Regions from separate parts of the Variovorax sp. GW823-FHT04F07 genome, predicted to be linked through region 2. Evidence: predicted binding sites of a transcription regulator. Region 2 holds the regulator's gene; each other region holds the start of a gene.
The links. Region 2 encodes LexA, which represses DNA repair genes until DNA is damaged. Its sites were predicted from a motif close to ACTGTATNNNNATACAGT; they were not measured.

Region 1 (5,229 bases), on a different contig from region 2:
GCCCGTGGTCGCGGTGCTGTCGCGCATCGGCAAGGTCGCGGCGGCGGTCACGGCCACGGTGCTGCTCGAGCGCTTCGGCGTGCGGGCGATCGTGTTCACGGGCGTGGCGGGCGGGCTGGCACCGGGCGTGAATGTCGGCGACGTGGTCGTGGCGACCGAGCTGCTGCAGCACGACATGGACGCCTCGCCGATCTTTCCGAAGTACGAGGTGCCGCTGATGGGGCGTTCGCGCTTCGCGGCCGACGCGGCCATCGGCGATGCGCTGGCGGCGGTGGCCGAAAGCACCTTGCGCGATCCGGTGAGTCTGGTGGGGCAGAAGGCGGTCGATGAGTTCCATCTGCGGTCGCCGAAGGTCCATCGCGGCCTGCTGATCAGCGGCGACCGCTTCGTGTCGACCACCGCGGAGTGTGGGGCCCTGCAACGCTCGCTGCCCGATGCGCTCGCCGTCGAGATGGAGGGCGCGGCGATGGCGCAGGCCTGCCACGACTACGGCGTGCCCTTCGCGGCGCTGCGGACCATCTCGGACCGCGCCGACGATGCCGCGCACGGCGACTTCACGCGCTTCGTGGCCGAGGTGGCGAGCCGTTACAGCCTCGTGCTCGTCGACGCCTGGCTCGCCTCCCTGCCGCGCGACGCGGCCTGAAGAACCTGCCTACGGCGCGAGCCGGCGCAGCTGCGGCAGGTCGCGCAGCAGCGGCGGGATCGACAGCGCCAGCAGCAGCGCGGCCAGCGGCACGACGCAGATGAAGCCCACGTGCTTGAAGCCCAGGGCGCCCACAGCGCCGCCGAGCACGAACATGGCGACCAGTCCGCCGCAGCGGCGCAGCCGGCTGCGGTCGTGGCGCACCGGCAGCGGCGTGGACGGCGCGCGCCGGTTCCAGTAGAGCATCTTGCCCAGCTCGATCCCCACGTCGGTGATGTTGCCGGTCATGTGGGTGGTGCGCGTGCTGCCGCCCGAGGTCTTCGACGCCACGGCGTTCTGCAGCCCCATGATGAACGACAGCAGCAGCACCGTGAGCGGCACCGCGAACGGCGTGGCCCAGGTCAGCGTGATGGCGCCGGCGAGCCCGAACGGGAACATCAGCGCGGCCTCCAGCAGCAGGGGCAGCGCGTACACGCCATGCAGCCGGTGCTGCCGCGCCCAGTTCACCAGCACCGCGCAGACCGCGGCGCCGCTCACGAACGCCAGGATCGCGCCCAGCGCGTTCAGCAGCAGCGTGAGGTTGCCCAGCACCATGCCGTCCGCCAGCTGCGAGGCGAAGCCGGTCATGTGCGAGGTGTACATGTGCAGCACGAGGAAGCCGCCCGCATTGATGGCGCCGGCGTTGAAGGCCAGCAGCAGCCCGAGCGCGGTGTTCGTCGACGGCGCGCGGTGGCGGTTGGTGAGGAAACGAAGTCTGCGCACGGGGCTCTCCAGGTCAGCTGCCTGCCGGCAGCCACTCTAGCACCCAGTACAGCGACTACTTGAGCCAGCCGCGCCGGCGGAAGTACCACATCGGCACCAGCGCGCTCGCGGCCATCAGCGCGATGGCGTAGGGGTAGCCCATGGCCCAGTCGAGCTCGGGCATGAACTTGAAGTTCATGCCGTAGATGCTGGCGATCAGCGTGGGCGGCAGCAGCGCGACGCTGGCCACCGAGAAGATCTTGATGGTCTTGTTCTGGTTGATGTTGATGAAACCGACGGTCGCATCCATCAGGAAGTTGATCTTGTCGAAGAGGAAGGCCGTGTGGTTGTCCAGCGATTCGATGTCGCGCAGGATTTGCCGCGCCTCTTCGAACTGCTCGGCGTTGAGCATCTTGCTGCGCATCATGAAGCTCACGGCGCGGCGCGTGTCCATCACGTTGCGGCGGATGCGGCCGTTCAAGTCTTCCTGCCGCGCGATGGCGCCGAGCACCTCGCCGGCCAGCTCGTCGCTGACGTTGCCCGACAGCACCTTCTTGCCCGCCACCTCGAGCTCGTCGTAGATGTTCTCCAGCGTGTCGGCCGAGTACTCGGCGTCGGCGTCGAAGAGCTTGAGCATCACTTCCTTGGCGTCTTCGATCAGCCCCGGCGCGCGGCGTGCGCGCATGCGCAGCAGGCGGAACACGGGCACGTCCTCGTCGTGGATCGAGAACAGCACGCCGCGGCTGCGCAGGTCGGTGTTGTGCTGGTTCAGGATGAAGGCGACGCGCACCGTGCGCGGGTCTTCGTCGTCGTCGATCAGGAAGTCGGAGCGGATGTGCAGCTCGCCGTTGTCTTCCTCGTAGAAGCGGGCCGACTCCTCGATGTCCTCGTCCATCGCGTCTTCGGGAATCGAGAGGCCGTAGTACTGCTTGATCCAGCGCTTTTCCTCGAGCGTGGGCGACTCGAGGTCGACCCAGATCGGCTGGAACTTGGAGAGCTCTTCGAGCGACTCGATCTCTTCCTGGACGAGGCGGCCGTTGGCGAGCGTAAAGATGTTGAGCATGGGCTCACTCCCGGGGGTGACTGAACGATGGGCGAGGGCGGGGCGCTTTCAATTCCCGCGGACCCGGCGTCAGTACATCACGCGCAGCGTCGCCAGGGAGTTGAAAGCTGCCGAGACGGGGCGGTTTCCAAGGGGAGTCTCCGGTTGCAGCGAGGCGCGATTATGTCACCGGCCACAGGGCGACAAGGCACTCGAACTGGACGGACATACAGTAAAGTCGTGCCCATGCAGACCCCTGCGTCCCCCGTTCTTTCCACCCCCCCGAAGACGCAAGCCGAGCGCCTGGCCGCGGCGCTCGCCGCGCTCAACGACGACCAGCGCGCGGCGGTCGAGCATGGCGTGGGCGCGGCGGTCGGCGCCGACCACCGGCCGCTGCTCGTGATCGCCGGTGCCGGCTCGGGCAAGACCAGCACGCTGGCGCACCGCGTGGCGCACCTGATCGCGGACGGGGTCGATCCGCAGCGGCTGCTGCTGCTCACCTTCTCGCGCCGCGCCGCGCAGGAAATGGAGCGCCGCGCGGGCCAGGTGCTGGCGCGCGTGCTGGGCCTGAAGTCGGAGCGCCCGCCCGCGCTGCCGTGGGCCGGCACCTTCCACGGCATCGGCGCGCGGCTGCTGCGCGAATACGCCGCGCAGATCGGGCTGGACGAGAACTTCACCATCCACGACCGCGGCGACGCCGAAGACCTCATGGGGCTGGTGCGGCACGAGCTGGGCCTGTCGTCCACGGTCAACCGCTTCCCGCGCAAGGGCACCTGCCTGTCGATCTACTCGCGCTGCGTGAACACGCGCGCGCCGCTGGCCGCCGTGCTGAAAGACAGCTTTCCCTGGTGCGCCGAGTGGGAGGTTGAGCTCAAGACGCTCTTCGGCGCCTACGTCGAGGCCAAGCAGCAGCAGAACGTGCTCGACTACGACGACCTGCTGCTCTACTGGGCCGAGATGGTCGCCGAGCCCGCGCTGGCCGCGCATGTCGGCGCGCGCTTCGACCACGTGCTGGTCGACGAGTACCAGGACACCAACCTGCTGCAGGCCGAGATCCTGCGCGCGATGAAGCCCGACGGGCGCGGCGTGACGGTGGTGGGCGACGACGCGCAGTCGATCTACTCGTTCCGCGGCGCCACGGTGCGCAACATCCTCGACTTTCCCTCGCAGTTCTCGCAGGCCGCGCGCATCGTCACGCTGGAGCGCAACTACCGCTCGACGCAGCCGATCCTCGACGTGTCGAACCGCGTCATCGCGCAGGCCGCCGAGCGGCACGCCAAGACGCTGTGGACCGACAAGCCCTCGGCCGGCAAACCGGTGCTGGTGCTCGTGCCCGACGAGGCCGGGCAGGCGCGCTGGGTGGCCGACAAGATCCTGGCGCACCGCGAGGGCGGACTGGCGCTGAAGTCGCAGGCGGTGCTGTTTCGCACCTCGTCGCACAGCGCGGCGCTCGAGCTGGAACTGGCGCGGCGCAACATCCCGTTCGTGAAGTTCGGCGGGCTCAAGTTCCTCGAAGCCTCGCACGTGAAGGACCTGCTCGCCGTGCTGCGTTTTGCGCAGAACCCGCGCGGGCGCATGGCGGGCTTCCGGGTCACACAGCTCATTCCCGGCGTGGGCCCGGTCACCGGCACGCGCCTGCTCGACGCGATGGACCAGGCGGCCGACCCGGCCGCGGCCGTGCGCGACTTCGTGCCGCCGTCGGCCGCGCGCGAACAGTGGGCCGACTTTGCCCAGGCCTACGCCGCCTTGCGCGCGCCGTCGCTGCAGTGGCCGGCCGACGTGGAGGTGGCGATGCAGTGGTACCAGCCGCACCTGGAGCGGCTGTACGAAGACACCTCGGGCGTGCGGCGTGCCGACGTCGAGCAGCTGGCGCGGCTGGCGGCCGGCTATGGCTCCCGCGAGCGCTTTCTCACCGAGCTCACGCTCGATCCGCCCGAAGCCACCAGCGACCGGCCCGGCCCGCCCTCGCTCGACGAGGACTACCTGATCCTGTCGACCATCCATTCGGCCAAGGGCCAGGAGTGGAACTCGGTGCACGTCATCAACGTGGTCGACGGCTGCATGCCGGCCGACGTGGCACAGGGCGCGCACGAGCTGGAAGAAGAGCGGCGCCTGCTCTACGTGGCGATGACGCGGGCCCGCGATCACCTGCACCTGGTGATGCCGCAGCGCTTCCACATCACACAGCAGGCGGCGCGTGGCGACCGGCACCTGTACGCCAACCGCACCCGCTTCATCACGGAGTCTGACCTGGCGGGCTTCGAGCTGCAGACCTGGCCGCCGCCGCCGGTGCTGCCGCCCGCCGTGCCGCCACCGGCCGCGGTGATCGACCTGCGCAACCGCATGCGCGCCGCCTGGCGCTGAACGGGCCGGCCCTTCGGGCGGGAGGGACACTGCGCGCTGCACATGGAAACACTTGCTTCCAATGTGCCGCAACGGCATGCCACTGCACGGGGACAGCTATGGAATCAATAGCGGATTAGGGCATGCAATACACCGGCCCGTCACTCGGGCAAGCCCCGGTATTGCAATACCGTGACAGCTTGGGCATAGTGAATCCGACCGCCCCCTTTCTTCATCTCCCTTCCTCTTCTCCCTCTCTCCCAACCTCACCTGTTTCGCCGGCCACGCTTCATCCCGGAGCGCGGTCATTTCCCCAACCGTCAATTCTCAGGAGGTCATTCATGAATTTGACGATCAGCGGTCATCACCTCGACGTCACACCTGCCTTGCGCACCTACGTCACGAGCAAGCTGGACCGGATCACGCGACATTTCGACCAGGTGGTCGATGTCAAGGTGAT
Region 2 (5,229 bases):
GCGGTCGTCGCTCACACCCGGCATCGGGCCGCACCTACCACGTCAAGTTCAATCCGCCGAAGGTGGAAGGCAAGGACGACGTGACGGGCGAAGAGCTGATCCAGCGCGAAGACGACAAGGAAGAGACCGTGCGCAAGCGGCTCGACGTCTACAGCCAGCAGACCCGTCCGCTGGTCGACTACTACTCGGCCTGGGCCAAGACCGACCCGGCCGCCGCGCCGAAGTACCGCGCCATCCAGGGCGTGGGCACGGTCGACGAGATCACACAGCGCGCGCTTGCCGCACTGAACAGCTGATTCAGCGGCTGATTCGTCAGCCTCTTTCTCCTAGCCGCCCTCCGCCTCCGGCAGGGCGGCCACTCCCAAAAGTTCCAGCACCAGCGCGACCCGCGCCTTCACCGGCGTGAGTGCGCCTGCGTCCCGCAGCCCGTCGCCGGGTTTCGGCAGGATGCGTCCGTTCGCGCAGCGTGTGGCACGCAACACCACCAAGCCACCGCCCTGCGCCTTCAGCGCTGCGGCTTCCAGCGCGTGGTGCACGGTGCCATTGCCGGTCGTGGCCACGACCAGCCCGCGCAAGGGCTCAGCCGACGGGAGCAGCAACGCCTCCACGATCGCACCGCTCGCGCCCGCGTGGCTCATGACGATCTCGACGCGGGGCCACGGCTTCAACACCGCCTCCAGCCGCGCCGCATCGAACGGCGCCCCCTGCGGCCACGCACGCACGCGCCGCACTTCGCCCTCTTCCACATAGCCGACCGGCCCCGCATCGCCCGACGCGAAGGCATCAAGGCGGTAGGTGTGCACCTTCTGCACATCGAGGCCGCTGTGGATCGCGCCCGCACACACCACCGTCACGCCCTGCGCGCCGGGCGTCGAGGCCACAGCGAGTGCGTCGCGGACATTCTGCGGACCGTCAGGCGACAGGGCCGTCGCCGGGCGCATCGCGCAGGTCAGCACCACCGGCTTGGCCGGCGCGAGCACGGCGTGCAGGAAGAAGGCGGTCTCTTCCAGCGTGTCGGTGCCGTGCGTGATCACGATGCCGGCCACATCAGGCTGCGCCAGCCAGTGTGCGCAGCGCGCGGCCAGCTGGCGCCAGGTGTCGGCGTCCATGTCCTTGCTGTCGAGCTGCGCGACCTGCTCCGCCACCAGCGCCACGCCGGCCGGCGCCTCGATGCCGCCCAGCAGGTCCGCCACCCCCACCTGCCCGGCGGTGTAGCCGATGTTGTCGCCGCTGCTGGCGGCCTTGCCGGCAATGGTGCCGCCGGTGCCCAGCACGACCACGCGGCGCGTCTCGGACGAAGAGGAATGAGTCATGGCTTGTCAACTTTTGAAAACTGGTTAAAAATACAGGTACTGGATATCTAGCCAGTGCCGCAAGGAAACCACTATGCAGTTCGCAGTGAAGCTTACCGCCCGCCAGCAGCAGATCCTGGACCTGATCCAGGCCGCCATCGCACGCACCGGTGCGCCGCCGACGCGCGCCGAAATCGCCAACGAGCTGGGCTTCAAGTCGGCCAATGCCGCCGAGGAGCACCTGCAGGCCCTGGCCCGCAAGGGCGTCATCGAACTGGTCAGCGGCACCTCGCGCGGCATCCGCCTCAAGGGCGATGCGCTGCGCTCGCTCCACGAAACGCGCCACCGCGAAGGCAACCAGTTCTCGCTTTCGCTGCCCGGCATGGCCCAGCTCGCGCTGCCGCTCATCGGCCGCGTCGCGGCGGGTTCGCCCATCCTCGCGCAAGAGCACGTCGACCAGACCTACTACGTCGAGAACACGCTCTTCCAGCGCCAACCCGACTATCTGCTCAAGGTGCGCGGCATGTCGATGCGCGACGCCGGCATCATGGACGGCGACCTGCTCGCCGTGCAGGCCACGAAGGAAGCGCGCAACGGCCAGATCGTGGTGGCGCGCCTCGGCGAAGAAGTCACCGTGAAGCGCCTGAAGCGCAACAAGCAGGTGATCGAGCTGCACGCCGAGAACCCCGACTACCCGACCATCATCGTCCAGCCCGGCGAGCCCTTCGAAATCGAAGGCCTCGCGGTCGGCCTCATCCGCAACACGATGCTGATGTAGCCCCGGGCCTGCTGCCCACACGCAGCAGCACCTCATCCGGCCGCGACAGGTGGCGGGCGTATGGCGCGAAGTCGCCATCACCCTGTCGTGGCCGATTCAAGAAATCCTGCCTGTGTTCAACCTCATACTTTTTTGGAGTTCACATGGGAATCGCCCTCCTCGCCATCGCCGACCTCTGGTCGCCCCTGCAATCGCTGGCCACCCGCTGGATGCCCGCCCGCCGCCCTTCGAATGGTGAGAGCGGCGACGCAGCGGCCGGCTTGCGCTACGTGGCCATTCGCCCGGTCTGCACGGCGCGCCCCGCTGGCGGCTCCGCACCTGCCAGTTCGCCATCCGCCGCCGCAGCGCCCGCCCGTCCGCTGCGCGTGGTCCGCGTGGTCGACCGCCAAGGCACGCAGCGCGGCTGCGCCAACCGGGTCGTGATTTCCGGCCGCATGGCCGACGTGTGTGCCGAACTCGACCGGCTCGCCGCACTCGAAGCTGCAGAAACCGGGAGCGGCACGCACCGCCCCAGCCACCTGCACTGAGAAGGTGCGAACGAACCCGCCGTGCCTGCGCGCCCCGCACGCGCATGGCGGATTCACCCCCAATGGTCTGAAACAGGCCTCCCGGGCGCCATCTGGCATGGGGTATCCAAACGTTCACACGTGCGACGTGCCGATGCTGCGAGGCACAATGGCATGCCATGAACATTGTGATCCTCGACGACTACCAGGACGCCGTGCGCAAGCTGCAGTGCGCTGCCAAGCTGGACGCTTACGCCGCCAAGGTCTACACCAACACGGTCAAGGGCATCGGTCAGCTGTCGGTTCGCCTCAAGGATGCGGACGTCATCGTGCTCATCCGCGAGCGCAGCCAGATCTCCCGCCAGCTCATCGAGAAGCTGCCCAAGCTCAAGCTGATTTCCCAGACCGGGCGCGTCGGCGGCCACATCGACGTCACGGCCTGCACCGAACGCGGTGTGGCGGTGGCCGAGGGCTCGGGCTCGCCGCAGGCGCCCGCCGAACTCACCTGGGCGCTGATCATGGCGGCCATGCGCCGCCTGCCGCAGTACATCAGCAACCTCAAGCACGGGGCCTGGCAGCAGTCGGGCCTCAAGTCGGCATCGATGCCGCCGAATTTCGGCGTGGGCTCGGTGCTCAAGGGCAAGACGCTGTGCATCTGGGGCTACGGCCGCATCGGCCAGCTGGTGGCCCGCTACGGGCAGGCCTTCGGCATGCAGGTCGTGATCTGGGGCCGCGAGGCCAGCTGCGCCAAGGCGCGCTCCGACGGCTTCCAGGTGGCACAGAACCGCCACGAATTCTTTGCCGCCGCCGACGTGCTGTCGGTGCATCTGCGGCTCAACGAGGACACCCAGGGCCTCGTCAAGCTCGAAGACCTCTCGCGCATGAAGCCGACGGCGCTGTTCGTCAACACCTCGCGCGCCGAGCTGGTCGAAGCCGATGCCCTCTTGGCCGCCCTCAACCGCGGCCGCCCCGGGCTGGCGGCCATCGACGTGTTCGAGAGCGAACCGCCGTTGCAGGGCCATGCGCTGCTGCGCCTGGAGAACTGCATCTGCACGCCGCACATCGGCTACGTCGAGCAGGAAAGCTACGAAAGCTACTTCGGCCAGGCGTTCGACAACGTCGTGAGCTTCATCAAGGGCAACCCCACGAACATCGTGAACCCCGGCGCGCTGCAGGTCCGGCGGTGAACGCATGAGCCGGCCCGCGCCGCAGCGAGGCGCGCTCTGGGCGCTGCTGGCCGGCAATTTCGTGATCGGCACGGGCGTGATGGTCGTGCCCGGCACCCTCAATGAGATCAGCGCCTCGCTGGCCATCAAGGTCGCCACCGCAGGCCAGCTGATCAGCGCGGCCGCCTTCGTGATGTGCCTGGGCGCCCCGCTGCTGGCCGCCGCGGTCGCCGGCTGGGACCGCCGCAAGCTGCTGGCCCTCACCCTGCTCTGGTACGCCGCGTGGCACGTGGTCGCGGCGCTCGTGCCCAGCTTCGGCGCGCTGCTGCCGGTGCGCATGCTGACGGTGATCGCGCCCGCCATCTTCACGCCCCAGGCCGCGGCCTGCGCCGGCATGCTGGTGCCGCCCGAGCAGCGCGGGCGCGCCGTCACCTTCGTCTTTCTCGGCTGGTCGGTGGCCTCGGTGCTGGGCCTGCCGATCGGCGCGCTGATCGGCGGCCACCTGGGCTGGCGCATGGCCTTCATGGCCAGCGCGGCGCTCAGCGTGGTGAGCGCGGCCTCGGTCTGGCTCACACTGCCCAGCGGCATCCGGCCCGCCGCGCTCACGGCCGCCGCCTGGTCGCGCGTGCTGCGCAGCCCGGTGCTGATGGGCATCGTGTCGGTCACGGCGCTGCAGGGCGTCGGCCAGTTCGTGCTGTTCAGCTATTTCGGCCCGCTGCTCAAGCAGGGCTTCGGCGCCGATGCCAACACGCTGAGCCTGATGTGGGCGCTGTTCGGCGCCTTCGGCCTGTTGGGCAACATGGTGGTGAGCCGCTACATCGATCGCGTCGGCGCCGGGCGCATGGTGCTGTTGACGACCGGGCTGATCGCGCTGAGCCTGCTGCTGTGGCCGCTGGCCAGCACGCTGGCGTGGCTGGCGGTGGTGCTCGTGCCCTGGGGCCTGGGCTGCTTCGCCACCAACTCCTCGCAGCAGGCGCGCCTCGTGGGGCTGGCGCCTGCCCTGGCGCCGGGTTCGGTGGCGCTCAACAGCTCGGGCATCTACATCGGCCAGGCCCTGGGCGCGGCGCTCGGCGGCTGGCTGCTGGCGAACGACGCCACCGAGTGGATGAGCCGGGTCGGTTTTGCACTGATGCTGCTGGCCATGGGCCTGAGCATCGCCATCGACCGCAGCCGCCGCCCGGCCTGATTCCGATGCCCCGCGTAACACCCGGGGCGCGGGCCTCCCGCGAGATTGCAAAATCGGAGCTTTCGTCCGTGTCGCGCACCCGCGCCGACGCGGCCGCCCCGGACACCCACCAACCCATGAGAACCTTGATCCCATGACAGTGAACTACCCCCGAATCGGCGTGATCGGCGCCGGCGCCATGGGGCGCGGCATCGCGCAGATCGCCGCCCAGGCCGGCAGCGAAGTGCTGCTGCTCGACAGCTTCGCAGGCGCCGCCGAGCGCGGCCGCGAAGCCCTCGCCGCCCAATGGAACAAGCTGCAC
Region 3 (5,229 bases), on a different contig from region 2:
AACTGCGGCAGCAGCACGCCCTTGATGATCTCGGTGGCGAGCACCGCCTGCTTCTCGCGCGTCTCGGCCAGCTGCAGCAGCGAGGGCGGCACCTCTTCGCTGCCGCTGGGAATCCACAGCGAGGCCACGCGCACCGGCTGGCCGTGCACCGTGCTGTTGTGCAGCAGGACCACGTTGGTGCCGGGCGGGTCGTCCACGTTGGGCTGCGGCAGGTCGCGCTCGCCGTGCAGCAGCGTGCCGTGGCCGTCGAGCAGCTGGTAGTAGATGTGGCCGGCGTCGTCGGCGCGCAGGATCTCGCGCGCCGACTGCGACAGCACGAAGTGCGTCTGCCCCTGCTTCACCGTGACCAGCTCGGCCAGCACCTTCACGTTGTGCTCCAGCGCGCGGTCGAAGGGCGCGTTGGCGATGCCCTGCGCCACCAGCCAGGTCACGCCGATGCTCACCGGCACGAGCAGCAGCAGCGGCGTGAGCATCCAGTCGAGGATCTCGCCGAACAGGGAGCGCTGGGCGCGCTGAAAGAGCTTCAAGGGAGTTCCTGGCAAGACGAAAGAACGCGGGCGAGCGTGAACTAGTACTGCGATTCGCAGGTGTGACGTTTCATTGACAAGGTGTGACTGGTTGTAGCCTTGACGTGCAGTTTCTGCAATTCAAAAACATCAGGGAGAAATCATGAAGCAAAAGACCGTGGGCGGCTGCCCCAAGCCGCTCTGGATGGCCGCGACCGTGTTGGCCGCCAGCGTGGGTGTCACCGCATGCGGCGGCGGAGGTGGTGGAGGCGGCGGTGGCATGCCGATGCTGCCGATCGCACCGGTTCCGGCGCCCGCCCCTGCGCCCTCCCCAGCCCCGGCGCCCGCGCCCGCACCGGCCGAGAACCGCGCCGCTGTGCCGGGCTCCGAGCCGTCGCCCTCGCTGAGTGCGCCGCAGCCCGGCTCCACCGCCGCGGTGGGCAATGACAGCGAAGGCATCTACGCGGGCGTGCGAGGCATTGCCTTCGTCGGCACCAACGGTTCGTTGGCGGGCAGCTTCCTCGGGGGCACGATGTGGGGTTCGCTGAAGGTCACGGGGCTCGACTGGTCGTTCAACCCGGACACCGAGTTGTATGTTCCGCCCAACGCATATCCGGTGACGGGCTCGGGCACCTTCACGCCGAAGAAGTCGGTGGATGGCACCTACGCCTACGACAACCGCAGGCCGTCCGATGTCGGCCCGCTGGCCTACACGATCGAGAACGCGCTGGCGGTGTCGCAGGCGAGCATGACCGGCACGTGGTCCAACACCGACAGCAGCCCGAGCCTGGGCGTGACGGTGCAGGTCGATGGCCAGGGCGTGTTCACTGGCAGCACGAGCGGCGTGCAGATCGGCCAGTGCACGCTCTCGGGTACTGTCGCCCTGGCGCAGCCCGGCTCGGCCAAGAACATGTACAGCCTCACGCTGAAGGCCGTGAATGCCGCCACGGCCAGCACCAACGACTGCAAGCTCACCCCCGCCGCCACCGGCAGCTATGCCGGGCCGGCCATCATCGGGCTGGTGCCGGCGGGCGTGTACGACAGCAACGGCTACTTCCGCAGCCTCATGTTCCTGAGCCGTTCGAACACCGGCGCCACGCTGCTCGTCAATCTGCGCAAGCAGCCCTGACGGCATTGCGCGCGGGCGGGGCACGCTCAACCGGGAATCTTCTCGAGGCAGTAGCCCAGCCCGCGCACCGTCGCGATGCGCACCGGTCCCTTCTCGATCTTCTTGCGCAGGCGGTGGATGTAGACCTCGATGGCGTTGATGCTCACCTCTTCGCCCCATTCGCACAGCCGGTCCACCAGCTGGTCCTTGCTGACCAGCCGGCCGGCGCGCTGCAGCAGCACCTCGAGCAGGCCCAGTTCGCGCGCCGACAGCTCGATCATCTTGCCGTCGATGGTCGCCACGCGGCCGGCCTGGTCGTAGACCAGCGGGCCGTGGCGGATCGCGTTGCTGGTGGCGCCCATGCCGCGCCGCGTGAGGGCGCGCACCCGTGCCTCGAGCTCCTGCAGGCTGAAGGGCTTGGCCATGTAGTCGTCGGCGCCGTGGTCCAGGCCCTTGACGCGCTCTTCCACGCTGTCGGCTGCCGTGAGCACCAGCACCGGCAGCTGCGAGCCGCGCGCGCGCAGGCGCTTGAGGATCTCGATGCCGTGCAGGCTGGGCAGCCCGAGGTCGAGGATCAGCAGGTCGAACTCGCTGTGGGTCATGAGCGCGGTGTCGGCCTGCGAGCCGTTGGCCACGTGATCGACCGCCGCGCCCGAGGTGCGCAGGCTGCGCAGCAGGGCATCGGCCAGCACCTGGTCGTCTTCGGCAATCAGTATTCGCATGAGCCACCTCCGGCGGATTCAGGCGCCATGCCGGCGCAGTTCACATTTGTCTCAACGCGAGTCTAGCCCGCTGTATAGGCTTCGAGTCCGATGGTTACCACGGTGGCGATCTCGTCGCCCACGCTGGCGCGGAACTCGCGCTCGGTCTGCGTCACGGCGCGGCGGAAGGCGTCCAGCCAGGCCAGCCCGTCGGCCGTGAACAGCACGCGCCGCGCGCGCGCATCGAGCGGGTCGGGCCCGCGCGTGACCAGCCCCCAGGCCTCGCACTGGTCGACCAGCGTGCCCATGGCCTGCTTGGTCATGCCGGCGCGCTCGGCCAGTTCGGTCAGGCGCGAGCCCTCGCGCGCCAGGTGCCGCGTGATGTGGATGTGCGCTGCGCTCACCTGCGCGCGCGCCGCGAGGTTCGACAGCGCCAGCGGCACGTCGATGTCGTGCGCCATGAGCGCCAGCACGCGCTCGTCGAAGCGGCGCATCGCATGGCCCAGCAGGCGGCCCAGGTGGGTCTGGCGCCAGGCGTCGGGATCGGTGGGAAAGGCGGGGTCGGCCATGGCTTCAGATGGTAAGGCAAACTGACTTTAAAGTGGGTTTGCGAAACGCCATGAGCCCCTACACTACTGTTCAAGCATCCAGCCTGTGGTTAAAAGCAGATGGATGAATCCCGACACAAACCGTTGATATTCAAGGAGATTTCCACATGGACGCAGTCGTCAAGGGCGCAAGCATCTCGGTCGCCAACAGTGAAAAGGCCAAGGCCCTGCAGGCCGCGCTGGCCCAGATCGAAAAGCAGTTCGGCAAGGGCACGATCATGCGCCTGGGCGAAGGCGAGGCGCTCGAAGACATCCAGGTGGTCTCCACCGGCTCGCTGGGCCTGGACATCGCGCTGGGCGTCGGCGGCCTGCCCCGTGGCCGCGTCGTTGAAATCTACGGCCCGGAATCCTCGGGCAAGACCACGCTCACGCTGCAGGTGATCGCCTCCATGCAGAAGCAGGCCGGCACCTGCGCCTTCGTCGACGCCGAGCACGCGCTCGACGTGCAGTACGCCCAGAAGCTCGGCGTGAACCTGTCCGACCTGCTGATCAGCCAGCCGGACACCGGCGAACAAGCACTCGAAATCGTCGACTCGCTGGTGCGCTCGGGTGCCGTCGACCTGATCGTGGTCGACTCGGTCGCCGCGCTCACGCCCAAGGCCGAAATCGAAGGCGAAATGGGCGACTCGCTGCCCGGCCTGCAGGCCCGCCTGATGAGCCAGGCGCTGCGCAAGCTCACGGCCACGATCAAGAAGACCAACTGCATGGTCATCTTCATCAACCAGATCCGCATGAAGATCGGCGTGATGTTCGGCTCGCCCGAAACCACCACCGGCGGCAATGCGCTGAAGTTCTACGCCTCGGTGCGCCTGGACATCCGCCGCATCGGCACCATCAAGAAGGGCGACGAAGCCATCGGCAACGAAACCAAGGTGAAGGTGGTGAAGAACAAGGTGTCGCCCCCGTTCAAGACGGCCGAGTTCGACATCCTGTTCGGCGAAGGCATCAGCCGCGAGGGCGAGATCATCGACATGGGCGTGAACGCCAAGATCATCGACAAGTCGGGCGCCTGGTACGCCTACAACGGCGAGAAGATCGGCCAGGGCCGTGACAACGCCCGCGAATTCCTGCGCGAGAACCCCGACCTGTCGCGCGAGATCGAGAACAAGGTGCGCGAGTCGCTGGGCATTCCGCTGCTCGCGGCCGACGCCGGCAGCGAACCCGAGAAGGCCGAGAAGCCCGCCAAGGCATCGAAGGCCGACAAGGCGGCGGAGTAAGTGAGACGAAGCGGCCTTCGCGTGTTGCGTGGGCCGCCTGAGCGACCCACCACCCCCGAATGGCCTTCAGCGCCCCCTCCCTCAAAGGCCGCGCCCTGCGCCTCCTGAGCCAGCGCGAGCATTCGCGCGCGGAGCTGGAGCGCAAGCTGGCCAAGCACGAGGAAGAGCCCGGCACGTTGGCGAAGGCGCTCGACGAGCTGGCGGCCAAGGACTTCATCAGCGAGCCGCGCGTCGTCGCCTCGGTGCTGCACCAGCGCGCCGCCCGTTCGGGCGCGTTGCGCGTGAAGCAGGAGCTGCAGGCCAAGGGCATCGCGCCCGAAGCCATCGCGCAGGCGGTGGCCGGCTTGCAGGAGACCGAAGTCGAGCGCGCCACGGCCCTGTGGCGCCGCCGCTTCGACGCGCCACCCGCCGATGCGAAGGAGCGCGCGAAACAGATGCGATTCCTGATGGCGCGCGGTTTCTCGGGCGCCGTCGTGTCCAAGGTGCTCAGGAGCGACTTCGATGACACAAGCGACGACCCCAGCGGCGAATGAAGGCGACGCGGCCCTGTCCCGCGTCATCACGCAGCGCGTGCAGTGCGAATGGCGCGGCGCCTATGCGCTCGCGTCCGATCCGAAGCGGCTGCCCGACTGGGCCAGCGGCCTCGCGAAGAGTGCGCTGGTGCCGCACGGCGACCACTGGATCGTGCGCACGCCCGAAAGCGGCGAGGCCCGCATGCGCTTTGCGCCGCCCAACGACCTGGGCGTGCTCGACCACTGGGTGGCGCCCGAAGGCGTGCCCGAGGTCTACCTGCCGTTTCGCGTGATCGGCGTGGCGCCTGGCGTGTGCGAGCTGCAGTTCACGCTGCTGCGCCAGCCGCACATGGACGATGCGGCCTTTGCACGCGATGCCGGATGGATCGCGCGCGACCTGCAGGCCCTGCGCCGCCTGCTCGAGGCGGGCTGAGCCCGGCCTGGTTTACTCGGTGGCCGTGACGTCGTCGGCCAGCGGGTTCTCGGCCTTGTACGCGGCGATGTCGCGCACGTTCTTCTGCACCGCCACCGCGCCGAACAGGCTCAGCAGGAAGGCCATGGCGTAGAAGCCCTTTTC
Region 4 (5,229 bases), 450 kb from region 2:
GACAGCGGAATTGGCCGATGACCCGCGACCCTGGCAAAGAATTTTCTGTGAGCGCGCAAAGCGGACGATGTTCTCTACGGTGAGGAAGAACATCTCGTATTCAAGCTCCCTGATCAGGTCCAGCTCTTTCTGCACCTGGGCTCGCACGCCATCAGGAATCCCGTTCGGGTAGCGCCTTTGCGCCCCTTCCCACGTCTTGCGCGCCAGCGTCTGCGTCGCCGTCTCGTTGCTGCCCAGCGTTTCCAGCGGGTACTTGTAGGTCTCGCGGATCACCTCGGGATCGAAGCGGCACCGCTGCGCCACCGCCAGCGTGTTCGCCAGCATCGCGGGCAGGTACAGCTCGGCCAGTCGCACCCGCTGGCGCAGGTGCCGCTCGGCGTTCGACTGCAGCGCGAAGCCGCACTCGGCCACCGTGCGGCCTTCGCGTACCGCCGTGAGCACGTCGTGCAGCGGCTTGCGCCCGCGCGCGTGCATGTGCACGTCGCCGGCCGCGACCAGCGGCACGCCGGCCTGCTCGCCCGCCTGCATCAGCGTGACGAGCCAGAGGTCGTCGTCGAGTTCGTTGAACAGCGCCACGGCCAGCCAGAGGTTGTCGCCGTACAGCGCCCTGGCCGCCGCCAGGTCCTCCTGCACGGTGGCCGCATCCGGCATGCCTCCCGGCGGACGGTGCGGCACGAAAAGCACCTGGCAGCGCTGCAGCGAGGCGACGTCGCTCGTGTCCCAATCGACGCGGTACTCGCCCTTGGGCAGCTCGGTGTTGCGCGCGGCGGTGATGAACTCGCAGAGGTTGCCCCAGCCCTCGGTGTCGTTCGCGATCACCACGAGCTTGAAGCGCTCGAAGCGGAACTCGCTGCCGAACAGCAGACGGAATTCGGGGTGGCGCGGGATCGGCGGTTCGTCCGGGTGCTCGCGCTCGTAGGTGTCCAGCTTGACGGGCAGATCGCGCAACGCGACATGCGCGCGCACGATGCCGGCCACCGAGCACTCGTCGGTGATGGCCAGCGCCGCATAGCCGAGGTGGTAGGCGCGCTCGACCACCTCTTCGGGCGTCGACGCGCCGCGCTGGAAGCTGAAGTTCGTGAGGCAGTGCAGCTCGGCATAGCCGGGCAGGCCCGGCGCCGGGCGCAGCCGCTGCGGCAGCACATGCACCTTGGCGGGCTGGCGCTTGCGCTCTTCCTTGCCGCTCAGGTCAGGCATAGAAGCCTTGCAGGTACCAGCGCACCTCGCCCGACGAAAAGCGCGTGGCGGGCCGCTCGCGAAAGATCCACACCAGGCCGGCCTCGGGGCTTTCGGCCACGTAGTAGTCGCGCATCGCGGGCTGGCCGCCGTCTTCTTCACCGCCCCACCAGCCGGCCTCGACGCGCTGCGGCCCGACCAGCTTGCGCAGCGGCCCGCAGTAGCACGGGCGCTCGCCGTCCATCTCGAGCCGCAAGGGCTCGGGCAGCAGCCAGGGCGGGTAGATCGCATCGGGCTGCGAGGCGGCGTCCTTGCGGGCCTTGTCGGGTGCAGGCGTTTTCTCTTTTTGCAGCGCGGGCCGCCACCGCTGCTGGCGCTCGGGCCGGTGGTCGGCCTGCGCGAGCGGCACCACCACCTGGTCGGCGCCGAGCCGCACGCTGAGCCGTTCGACCATCTCGTGCAGCTTGTCGCCCTTGCGGTTGTCTTCGGGCAGGAAGCTCGTGCTGGCGCCGGCCAGCGGATCGGTTTCGAGCGTGCGCAGCTTCAGCCAGCTCGCGGGCGCGGCCAGCGTGGTGAGCGCGAGTTTTTCGGACAGCAGGCGGCGCAGGTGCGCCATGTCCTGCGTGGGCTCGGCCGTGCGCACGGTGAGCTGCTGGTGCGGCGGCAGGGTCACGCCGTTGAGGCGCCGCAGGTCGAGCGTCCACTGCAGCTCGAGCGCGCGCGCGCCGCGCTGGCGGGCGCGCAGCCAGATCTGCAGCGCCGAGAGCAGGCGGTTGGCCGACCACATGAGTTCGGGCCCGGTCTCGGCCAGCGCGGGCAGTTCGAGCTTCTGCTCGAACACGTCGGGCAGCGTGAGCCAGGCGTGGCTTTCGGGGCGCAGGCCCCAGGCGATGTCGAGCGCCTCACGCAGCCCGGCACCGAAGCGCCGCGCCAGCCCGCCGCGCGGCAGCGCCGCCACCTCGCCCCAGGTGCGGCAGCCCAGGCGCGCGAGCAGGTCGAGGTGGCCCTGCGCGGCCGTCAGCGTGTCCAGCGGCAGGCCGGCCGGCACGTCGGCGGGCCGGTGCTCGTTGCGCGCGAACAGGCGCAGCCGCGCCAGCGCGATCAGGCTGGTGGCGCCCTGCGCGCCGCGCATGCGCGCGTCGGGCGCGGGGTTGAGGGCCAGCAGCTGGCGCATCAGCGGCGCGCGACCGCCCCACAGGCGCTCGCAGGCCGAGACCTCGAGCATCAGCGCCTCGTCCTGCCAGGCGACGTGCGGCGTGAACTGCAGCGCCCACCAGCCCAGGGCTTCGGGCGGGGGCATGTCGGGGGCGTCGGCGTCCTCGGTTTCAGACGACCACTGCAAGGCGATCCAGTGCATCCGGGCCTCCTTTCCATGCGTCGATGCGCACCACCGTGGCCGACGGCGCGGCGGCCGGCGTCACGGCCGGCTGCAGGCGCAGCTGGCGCCGCACGCGGGCGGCGGCCAGCAACGCGCTCATGCGGGCATTGCGCGCCGGCACCCGCACCGGCGCGGCCAGCGGCGGCCCCCGGCGCTTGAGCAGGTGCAGCGCGATCTGCGCCGGGTCGTCCGGGCAGCGCTCGGCGCGCAGGCGCAGACGCGCGGGCGAGGCCGACAGCGCCACCGACTCGGGCCGGCACACGAACAGCAGCACCTCGTGCTGCGCGGCGGCCAGCTGCAGCCGCCGCAGCTCGCCCACGCGGGCCTGCGGCAGCCAGGCGACGACGGCAGCGATCTCGGCGCAGCGCAGCGCCTGCTCGCAGGCCCACAGCCGCGCGGCCGGGGCGTCGCTGCGCACGCACATCAGCGCCTCCACCGGCAAGCCCTGCGCCGCCAGCGCGGTGCCGCAGGGTTCGTAGGGTGCGCCGACCAGCACCACCGGCCCGCCGCGCGCTTCCACGGCCTGCGCCAGCGCGGGCAGCAGCAGGCGCCAGACATGGGCCTCGGGCGTGGCCTGCAGCAGCTCCGTCATCGCGCCCACGGGCCAGCCGCCGCCGGGCAGCTCGGCGTCGAGCGCGGCATGCCCGGTGGCCACGACCTGCGCGTCGGCCAGGCCGAGTTCGTCGGCGTGCCAGACGCCGCGGCCCGCGGCGGTGGAAAAGGAGTCGAGGAAAGGGAGGCCCATGATTGCAGTTGTTAACTGTATTTTTATACAGTATTTCCCAGGTCGCAACCAGCGATCGATTTACCTGCGAAGGCCCGCGCCTTAAGATCGGTTTATTAACAATTAGTGACCATGAGACACAAAAAGATTCACCTGCGGTTTCTGGCCCTCGCCGCCCTCGTCTTCGCGGGGGCGCCCGCCTCGGCCCAGCCCGCCAAGCCGCTCCTGATCGGCCAGACCTACGTGCAGACCGGCCCGCTCGCATCGCTGTCGACCGAGCCGCTGGTGGGCATCCGTGCCATGTTCACCGCGCTGAACGCGAGCGGCGGCGTCAACGGCCGCCCGGTCGAGCTGCGCCAGCTCGACGACGCCTACGACCCCGCCAAGGGCGCCGAGAACGTCAAGACCTTCGCGCGCGACGGCGCTGTGGGCGTGCTGATGCCCATCGGCACCTCGTCGGCGGTCGGCGCGCTGAAGGCGGCCAACGAGCTGAAGATTCCCGTCGTCGGCCCGTACACGGGCGCGGGCCCGGTGGTGAAGTTCAGCGAGTTCGGTTTTCCGGTGCGCATCAGCTTTGACGAGGAATACAGCCGCATCGTGAACCACCTGTTCACCATCGGCCTGTCGCGCATCGCCTTCGCGCACAACGACAACCCCGGCGCGCGCTCGGCGATGGAGAGCACGCAGAAGTTCATTGCCGAACGCGGCGACAAGATGGTCGGCAGCGTGGCCATCAAGAACGACGGCTCCGACGCGGCCGAACGCGCCGCCGAGCTGGCCAAGCTCAAGCCCAAGGCCGTGGTGCTGTCGGCCACCAACGACGTGGCGGCGAAATTCATCGCGGCCTACCGCGCGACCGGCGGCGAGACGGCCTTCTATTCGTTCTCCTTCCTGAACGGGCAGAAGCTGTTCCAGGACATCAAGAAGGACGCGGCCGGCGTGGTCATCTCGCAGGTCGTGCCCTATCCGTGGAACAGCGCGATGCCGGTGATTGCCGAGTACCAGGCGGCGATGAAGAAGATCGGCATGACCGAGTTCAGCTACGCCAGCCTGGAGGGCTACGTCACGGCCAAGGTCATGGTCGAAGGCCTGAAGCGCGCGGGCGCCAACCCGACGCCCGAGTCGCTGCAGAAGGGCCTGGAGTCGTTCAAGACGCTGGACCTCGGCGGCATCGCCGTGTCGTACCGGCCCGGCGAGCACCGCGGGCTGACCTTCTCCGAGCTGTCGATGCTCAAGGCCGACGGGCGCTACCTGCGCTGAGCCCTTCCGCCCGCCGGCCTCGCGGGCGCAGAATTTCGTTCGTGACGACGCCCCTCACGAACGCACACCCTTACGCCCTCACGCGCGCCCGGCTGCTCCGACTGGGCGCAGCCCTGTGCGCAGGTGCCGCGCTCCCCTCCTTCGCCCAGCAGCCACCCCGCAGGCCCGCGATGCAGATGACCACCCGCCCCATTCCCTCCACGAAGGAAGCCCTGCCGGTCGTCGGCTGCGGCACCTGGATCGGCTTCGACCAGCGCCCCGGCACCGACGAGTACCAGCGCCTGCCCGGCGTGCTCGACGCGCTCTTCGCGGCCGGCGGCACGGTGATCGACAGCTCGCCGATGTACGGCCGCTCCGAGGAAACCACCGGCGAACTGCTGGCCGCCGCCAGGCCGGGCGCCAAACCCTTCCTCGCGACCAAGGTCTGGACCTCGGGCCGCGAAGCCGGCATCGCGCAGATGGAGCAATCGTTCGCGCGGCTGCGCACGAAAGAGATCGACCTGATGCAAGTGCACAACCTCGTCGACTGGCGCATTCACCTCGCCACGCTGCGCGGCTGGAAGGAGAAGGGCCGCGTGCGCTACATCGGCATCACCCACTACACCGCCTCGGCCTACGACGAAGTCGAGGCCGTGCTGCGCGCCGAGACGCTCGACTTTCTGCAGATCAACTACTCGCTCGATGCGCGCGA

Region 1: the regulator LexA is predicted to act here: its motif matches at 2,643-2,660, upstream of AC1RAA_RS27445 (ATP-dependent helicase).
Region 3: the regulator LexA is predicted to act here: its motif matches at 2,950-2,967, upstream of recA (recombinase RecA).
Region 4: the regulator LexA is predicted to act here: its motif matches at 3,314-3,331, upstream of imuA (translesion DNA synthesis-associated protein ImuA).

Annotation. Positions count from the first base shown of each region.
Region 1 covers NZ_JBXAIG010000007.1:303,486-308,714, forward strand. The annotation lists gene AC1RAA_RS27430 (5'-methylthioadenosine/adenosylhomocysteine nucleosidase) at 1-643, shown strand, start outside; gene AC1RAA_RS27435 (YoaK family protein) at 653-1,405, opposite strand; gene corA (magnesium/cobalt transporter CorA) at 1,461-2,447, opposite strand; gene AC1RAA_RS27445 (ATP-dependent helicase) at 2,673-4,790, shown strand; gene hpf (ribosome hibernation-promoting factor, HPF/YfiA family) at 5,111-5,229, shown strand, end outside.
Region 2 covers NZ_JBXAIG010000001.1:798,013-803,241, reverse strand. The annotation lists gene adk (adenylate kinase) at 1-296, shown strand, start outside; gene AC1RAA_RS03740 (asparaginase) at 327-1,313, opposite strand; gene lexA (transcriptional repressor LexA) at 1,387-2,070, shown strand; gene AC1RAA_RS03730 (hypothetical protein) at 2,214-2,597, shown strand; gene AC1RAA_RS03725 (D-2-hydroxyacid dehydrogenase family protein) at 2,756-3,763, shown strand; gene AC1RAA_RS03720 (MFS transporter) at 3,768-4,928, shown strand; gene AC1RAA_RS03715 (3-hydroxyacyl-CoA dehydrogenase) at 5,062-5,229, shown strand, end outside.
Region 3 covers NZ_JBXAIG010000004.1:165,509-170,737, forward strand. The annotation lists gene AC1RAA_RS19860 (sensor histidine kinase) at 1-527, opposite strand, end outside; gene AC1RAA_RS19865 (hypothetical protein) at 670-1,635, shown strand; gene AC1RAA_RS19870 (response regulator transcription factor) at 1,662-2,336, opposite strand; gene AC1RAA_RS19875 (MarR family winged helix-turn-helix transcriptional regulator) at 2,399-2,884, opposite strand; gene recA (recombinase RecA) at 3,031-4,140, shown strand; gene recX (recombination regulator RecX) at 4,200-4,673, shown strand; gene AC1RAA_RS19890 (SRPBCC family protein) at 4,642-5,085, shown strand; gene yiaA (inner membrane protein YiaA) at 5,098-5,229, opposite strand, start outside.
Region 4 covers NZ_JBXAIG010000001.1:349,517-354,745, reverse strand. The annotation lists gene AC1RAA_RS01650 (error-prone DNA polymerase) at 1-1,197, opposite strand, end outside; gene AC1RAA_RS01645 (Y-family DNA polymerase) at 1,190-2,533, opposite strand; gene imuA (translesion DNA synthesis-associated protein ImuA) at 2,502-3,299, opposite strand; gene AC1RAA_RS01635 (ABC transporter substrate-binding protein) at 3,411-4,538, shown strand; gene AC1RAA_RS01630 (aldo/keto reductase) at 4,709-5,229, shown strand, end outside.